2 regions of the Thermoanaerobacterium sp. PSU-2 genome follow, and region 2 is predicted to be linked to the other one. Evidence: riboswitches for the same ligand, from Rfam matches in the RefSeq annotation. Region 2 holds a riboswitch; the other holds the start of a gene.
The links. Region 2 has a riboswitch for thiamine pyrophosphate ahead of thiC (phosphomethylpyrimidine synthase ThiC). Riboswitches for the same ligand answer to the same signal wherever they lie in the genome.
Positions count from the first base shown of each region.

Region 1: it holds a riboswitch for thiamine pyrophosphate, as region 2 does, so the genes downstream of both, thiD (bifunctional hydroxymethylpyrimidine kinase/phosphomethylpyrimidine kinase) here and thiC (phosphomethylpyrimidine synthase ThiC) in region 2, are expected to answer to the same signal.

Region 1 covers NZ_MSQD01000013.1:9,755-13,413, forward strand. The annotation lists gene cytX (putative hydroxymethylpyrimidine transporter CytX) at 1-739, opposite strand, end outside; gene thiD (bifunctional hydroxymethylpyrimidine kinase/phosphomethylpyrimidine kinase) at 729-1,538, opposite strand; TPP riboswitch at 1,606-1,721, opposite strand; gene BVF91_RS10230 (ABC transporter ATP-binding protein) at 1,772-3,505, opposite strand; gene BVF91_RS10235 (4Fe-4S binding protein) at 3,594-3,659, opposite strand, start outside.
Region 2 covers NZ_MSQD01000009.1:121,734-125,392, forward strand. The annotation lists gene thiW (energy coupling factor transporter S component ThiW) at 1-370, opposite strand, end outside; gene thiC (phosphomethylpyrimidine synthase ThiC) at 398-1,702, opposite strand; TPP riboswitch at 1,815-1,914, opposite strand; gene asrC (sulfite reductase subunit C) at 1,991-3,007, opposite strand; gene asrB (anaerobic sulfite reductase subunit AsrB) at 3,025-3,659, opposite strand, start outside.

The DNA of each region.
Region 1 (3,659 bases), on a different contig from region 2:
GAAGCGGTACAATTCCCGTTTTTATTGATGCAAAATATGAGATTATGTCTTTCCCGCCTGTTTTCAAAGCCACATAAAGCCCTATAAAATACATGAAGCAGCTTGCTATGAAATATCCTGCGAATGTATATATAAAACTGGACTTTCCATCCTTAGCATTTATAGTGTAATCTCCTACCAGTGGAAGCCATGATACAGGCATAGCAACGGCAAGTTCCACTGCACCGCTGAAGCTCATGTCTCCGGCTACATATCCAACCTTTCCCGCCTTCAAATACAATACAACAAATATAGTCAAGATAAATAAAAGCACAACAGCAATATCGTTTATCCAGTAAGCTTCATTGTCAAAGAATAATGTCCACAATAAAACAGATATGCCAACGACAAAAATTCCAATAGCAGTAGACATGCCTATAGCACCGTTGAAAGCCTTTGCAGACTGTATTATCATTACAGCCGTCCAGCCAACCAATTGAAGCACATTTAAAAGCCCTATAAATACCATGCCTTTCTCGCCCAGGACACCTTTTGTGGACTCTATCGCAGGTTTCTTAACTCTAAAGGACATAAGCCCTCCTAAAGCAAAAAACAGAGTGCCAATGATGTGACCTAACAATATGCTTAAAATCCCTTTAGTTAAGCCTAATGGTGCAAAGTACGAACCAGTAAAAACCTCTGCAATTGATACGGCCGCACCTGACCATATCAAAAAAAGCGTTGAGTTTTTAATCTTCATAGTCAATACCTGCTTTCTTATAAAGATCTACTAAATGTCCTACAGGTCCTACACCTTTACCTATCTCAAGAGAATTTTTAATAGCCTCTGTTATGTAACTTTTTGCGTTTATTACTGCATCTTTCAAGCTTAATCCTCTACCAAGGTACGAAGCTATTGCAGATGAGTAAGTGCATCCTGTTCCATGTGTATTTTTGGTGTCGATCCTCTCCTGTGGCAAAAGTAAAAATTCACTTCCATCGTAGAATACATCAGTAGCATTTTCTAAAGAATGACCACCTTTTACAACGACAGCTTTTACACCCATATCGATGATTTTTTTAGCAGCCTCCTTCATGTCATCAATTCCCTCAATATTCATTCCAGTAAGCTCACACGCCTCCGGTATATTTGGAGTAATGATATCTGCCATAGGCAAAAGCTTTGTCTTCAATGCGTCTATGGCGTCTTCTTTTAGAAGGTAATATCCGCTTTTTGATATCATGACAGGGTCTAACACGACGTTTTTTGGATTCCATCTTTTAAGTGATGATGCAATAGCGTCAATGATATCTTGGCTTGATACCATACCTATCTTTACAGCATCTACCGCCGTATCCTCAAATACGCAATCTATCTGCTTTTTGATGATATCAGCATCCATCTCTCTTACATCAAAGACACCTACCGTATTCTGCGCCGTCACTGCCGTAATGACGCACATGCCGTATACTCCAAGAGCGCAAAACGTCTTTAAATCTGCCTCTATGCCAGCACCGCCAATGCTGTCAGAGCCTGCAATCGTAAGCAACTTCTTCACATCGATTCCTCCTTTTTTTGTATGCCTTGAGGAAATACAAAACGAAAAAAGTGTGCCGGATAAGCACACTTAAAGTCCACTGTACTCCCTACGCCGGCATTATCCAGATCAGGTTATGGGTCATAGCAGAAATAGCTGCTAACTCTCAGCCGGGCTATCACCCCAGCTCCCCAGACAAAAATATTTACTTTTACTTTATTTTAACACAAATTATCTGACTTGTACAGGATATTTCACCATATCGTCAAATTTTCCTGTTGATAGCTGTACAGATTATAGTACACGCCCTTCCTATTCATAAGCTCCTCATGTGTACCTTCCTCTTCTATTCCATTTTCAGTAAGCACTATTATACGCTTAGCATTTCTAATGGTGCCCAATCTGTGGGCGATTATGAGAGTAGTCCTGTTTTTCGATAGATTTTCAATAGACTGCTGAATAATCGATTCACTTTTATTGTCAAGCGATGATGTCGCTTCATCAAGTATAAGTATTGGAGGATTTTTTAAGAACATCCTTGCAATAGATATTCTCTGCTTTTGTCCGCCAGACAATTTAACGCCTCTTTCGCCAATATACGTATCATAACCATCTTTTAGCTCCATTATGAAGTCATGGGCATTTGCAGCTTTGGCTGCATTGATTATTTCTTCGTCAGTAGCATCTAATTTACCGTACGCGATGTTTTCTTTTATCGTGCCCGAAAACAAAAATACATCTTGCTGGACAATGCCTATATTTTCTCTAAGCGATGATAGCTTCACATCCCTTATATCTATACCGTCAATTTTTATGGAGCCTGCATCTATCTCATAAAACCTCGGTATAAGGCTTAGAAGTGTGGTTTTACCTGCACCTGAGGGCCCTACTATTGCCACTGTCTCTCCATGTTTTATCTTAAGATTGATTCCTGACAGTACTTCTCTTTTATTGTCGTAGCTGAATGTGACATTGTCAAACTCAATATCGCCTTTCACGTCTTTTAACTCTATCGCATCTTTTTTATCTGCTATCTCTGGCTCTGTATCCATAAGCTCCACAAACCGCCTAAAGCCAGCCATACCCTGCTGGTACTGCTCTATAAACCGCAAAAGAACAGTCAAAGGTTGCAAAAACTGGCTAATGTATATTATGTATGCCACCAAGTCACCTGTATTTATGAGGCCTTTTGATATAAAGTAGCCGCCTGCTGCAAGAGTAATCACAACTGATATATTAGAAAGAAAATTTACACTAGAATCAAATATGCCAATATGCTTAACCGCTTTTGACCTGGCACTTTTATACATGGAGCTTTTATTATCGAATTTTAGTTTCTCAAATTTTTCCCTTACAAATGATTTGACGACCCTTATGCCTGTAATGCTTTCTTCTAATGTGGCATTCATCTGTGCCTGCGTTTCGCGGACATTTTTCCATATAATTTCAAACTTATTGTTGTAAATATACATGTATATAAACATAAAAGGTATTATGGTAAATACAACCAGTGTCAGCCTCACATCAATTGTAAGCAAAAGTATGAATGTGCCTATTATCCTTATGATAGACAAAAAAAGGTCCTCTGGACCATGATGTGCTACTTCTGCTATCTCATTTAAGTCATTGACAACCCTTGACATTATATAACCTGTCTTTGTGTTGTCATAATAGTTCATAGAAAGTTTCTGAAGATGTGAAAAAGCATCTTTTCTCATATCGTACTCTATGCTTACACCTAAAACATGGCCATAGTATCCTACTATGTATTCAAGTATCATCCTTCCGAAGTACATTATAGCTAATAAAATTGCGAACCTGTATATAAGGTTAAAATCCTTGTTAGGTATGACGTTATTTATCACATTTCTCGTAACCATAGGAAAAACCAAATCTGAAGCAGATATAAAAAATGCACACACCATGTCAAGGATAAAAAGCCATATATGTGGCTTGTAATACGACGCAAATCTTTTTATAAGCCTCAAAAAAATCCCCCCCAAATATAAATCAAAACAATTACTGCTAATGATTGATGTATCTCTAACATTAGTTTAATATGCCAACTAATAATTGTCAAATTTGTACAATAGACGATTTTTTAGTTTTCTTTTTTAATACACTTAAAACTTTCGTTGTATA
Region 2 (3,659 bases):
CTTTACCAATGATGTATTTGGCTATTGGAAATGCCACAAGACCTCCTATTATCCCTGTACCAAAAACCTCCCCTAATGCAGCTAAAATCTTTTTCCCTGTCAATTTATATAAAATTCCTGCCAATAAAGCGCCAATCATGCTACCGGGAAAAGCCAATAGTGTTCCAGTGCCCATTATGTTTCTGATTATGGATATTGAAAACGCAATTAGTACTGCATATCCTGGGCCAAGTGTCACTGCAGATATGACATTAATTATATGCTGTATAGGGGTCGTTTTCGAAACACCTACAGGGAAAAATACAAAATTTGCAAAGACTACGCCGATTGCAATCAGCATAGCTGAATAAGTAATCTTTTTTATATTCATTTACAATCCTCCCGATTTTTAAAAATTCTACTTTAACAGGCTTATATCTTCTCCTGTAATAACTTTATTCATGTTTCTCACAGCACACATATTTCCACACATTGTACATGTTTCACTATCATGTGGTAGAGATTCACTCCTGTACCTTCTCGCCTTTTCAGGATCTATAGCTAATCTAAACATTTCATCCCAATCAAGCTTTCTCCTGGCATAAGACATATCATTATCCCATTTTTCTGCATTGCGTATACCTTTTGCCAGATCTGCTGCATGGGCAGCTATTTTAGAAGCAATGATGCCTTCCTTCATATCTTCAATCGTTGGAAGTCTCAGATGTTCCGCTGGTGTTACATAACACAAGAAATCCGCTCCACTTGCTGCAGCAATTGCACCACCAATTGCACTTGTAATATGATCATATCCAGGTGCAATATCTGTTACGATTGGCCCCAATACATAAAACGGCGCACCATTACATAGCTTTTTCTCCAACAAAACATTTGCTTCGATTTCATTTAGCCTCATATGACCAGGTCCCTCAATAATCACTTGAACATTCTTTTCATAAGCTCTTTTCGCTAATTCTCCAAGGGTTATAAGCTCTTTTATTTGGCATGCATCTGTGGAATCATTTATGCAGCCTGGCCTCAATGCATCGCCAAGGCTTATCGTTGCATCGTACTCAGCACATATGTCAAGAATATCATCAAAATACTCATAAAAAGGATTTTCCTTATCATTTAATTCCATCCACGTATATAACAAAGAGCCTCCGCGAGAAACGATATTTAGAAGTCTTTCATTTCTTTTGAAAATTTCCGCCGTCTCTCTGTTGATGCCTGCATGGATAGTCATAAAATCAACACCGTCTTGTGCATGCCTTTCGACGATCTTTATAAATTCTGAAGGTGTAATGTCTTTTAAATCTTTGTCATAATATCCTACAGCATCATATACTGGAACAGTACCTATCATGGCTGTAGAAATACCTATCAATCTGTTTCTAAATTCAAAAGTTTTGCCATATGAACTTAAATCCATGATAGACTCTGCTTTCATTTCTATCGCCTTTTTTGCCTTTTCTAATTCTGCATCCACATTGTTGCAGTCCCTTGATACACCTAAGTTTACGTTTATTTTTGTTCTAAGCCCTGTCCCTACGCCTTCTGGACTAAGTGCTTCATGGTTTTTATTTGCTGGTATGACTACTTCACCAGAAGCTACTTTGCTCAGCAATAAATCCACTTCAATGTCTTCTTTTGCTGCCACAACATTCATCTCTTCTGTAATAATTCCTTTTTTTGCCGCATCTAATTGTGTAGTGTAATTCATCGCAGTCATCCTTTCATAAATCATTTTGTTTTGATACTTGTAAAATGAAGGGAGGAAGAAGGTTATATTCGAAAATATTGAATAAAAAAAGCCTTACCGCATGGTAAAGCTTTATAATCGAAAGCTTGCTTCCCTACGGTAGTATTAACTACATCAGGTTCTAAGGGTCAGGTTTTACCTTCTCAACCAAAATGGTTCCCCCGCAAACTAATTTCACAAGTATTAAATTTAATCTAATTATACTTTAAAACCCTAAAATTGTAAAGGTAATCGGGATTAAAAATCTAATTATTTAATATCACAAACAGGCTTAACGTTTATATTTGACCTGTATTCAGTTTCTGTCCAAAATATTCTATCTGCAACCATAGCTTCAGGGTTTAATTCTACACCCTTTAATATAAGCTCTTTAAATTTATTGTATCCAGCCCTGTCTATCAAGTGACCTCCATGGAGATATACTGGTTTATGATTCAATACTTCCGCAGAGAAATCTTGCCAATTTTTAAGTATGCCCAGCACTACATCTTCTGTTACCCAATTTAAGAAAATCTTTCCCATGCGAGGTGTCTGTTTTCCGGTTCTACCACCAATGAGGACTCTGTAGAATTTCTTAGGATTTCTAGACCAAGCGCCTGTAGGACATACAAGTGCACACTCACCACAGCCAACACAGCAGCACGAATCTTTCTCGATTTTTCCATTTACCATGTATAAAACACCTGTAGCATGTTGTTTACAAGCCTCGATACATTTCTTACATCCTATACAGCGATCGTAATCATATTCTGTTTTTGTAATGCCTATAATTCCAAAATCGTTGAAATGAGCCTTTGCACAGTCATTAGGACATCCGGCTATGCTTACTTTTATATGATAATCACTTGGAAAGATGATTTTTTCAATTTTTCTTGCAAGTGATGTTGTGTCTATATTTGCCTTTATGCAATGTTTATTTCCTATGCAAGCCATAATGTTTCTAGAACCTATCGTTGGATATCCATTGTCATCTACTTCCATGTCAACACCACAAAGGTCTACTTCTATCTCTTTAATAAACGTCTTTATATACTTATTGACTTCATCGATATATTCATACTTTATTCCAGGTATTGATAAAGTTTGTCTAACGCCAAGATGAAATTGTCCATTTCCCCATGTTTTTGCAATATGCTCTACATATGACAGATATTTAGCATCCATTACACCGCCTGGAACGCGCATCTGCAGCATGAATTCACCGCGGACTTTCGATTGCCTGTAACAATTTCTGCGGACTTTTTTTACATCTATATCATAGTTCATTACATACACCTCCACATTTAATCAAGTAAATCCTTCGCTTTTGTGTAGTTAAAAACAGGACCTTCGAGGCAAACATACGTCTCGTTTATCTTGCAGTGACCACATTTTCCAATTCCGCAAGACATCTTTCTCTCAAAGGAAACCCAAATTTTATCTTCTGGTACCCCATTTTTCAATAATTCTAATGCTGTAAAATGCATCATCACTGGCGGACCAACGACAATGACATTGTAATCACCAAAGCTATCAAATGGTATTTTACTTATATGCTCTGTAACCAAGCCAACTTCAAATCCATCGACTTTTTTCTTATCAAGAGTATATATGGTGTTAAATTTTGTCTTAAAATTATTTAAATCGTCTTTAAACAAGACGCTATTTTCATCTTTAAAACCTGCTATAAAGTGTAGTGATTTTATTTCTTCCGAATTATCATAAAAATACTTAAGTAAGCTTCTAACAGGCGATACACCTGTACCACCAGCTATAACAACTAAGTCTTTTCCTTTATATTTGTTAACAGGGAATGAATTACCATAAGGTCCTCTCATGAATATCTTATCGCCAGGAGATAAGTTAAATATCTCATTTGTTACTTTTCCTACTTTTCTTATAGTAAATTCCATCCAATTGTCACCCATAGCGCTTATCG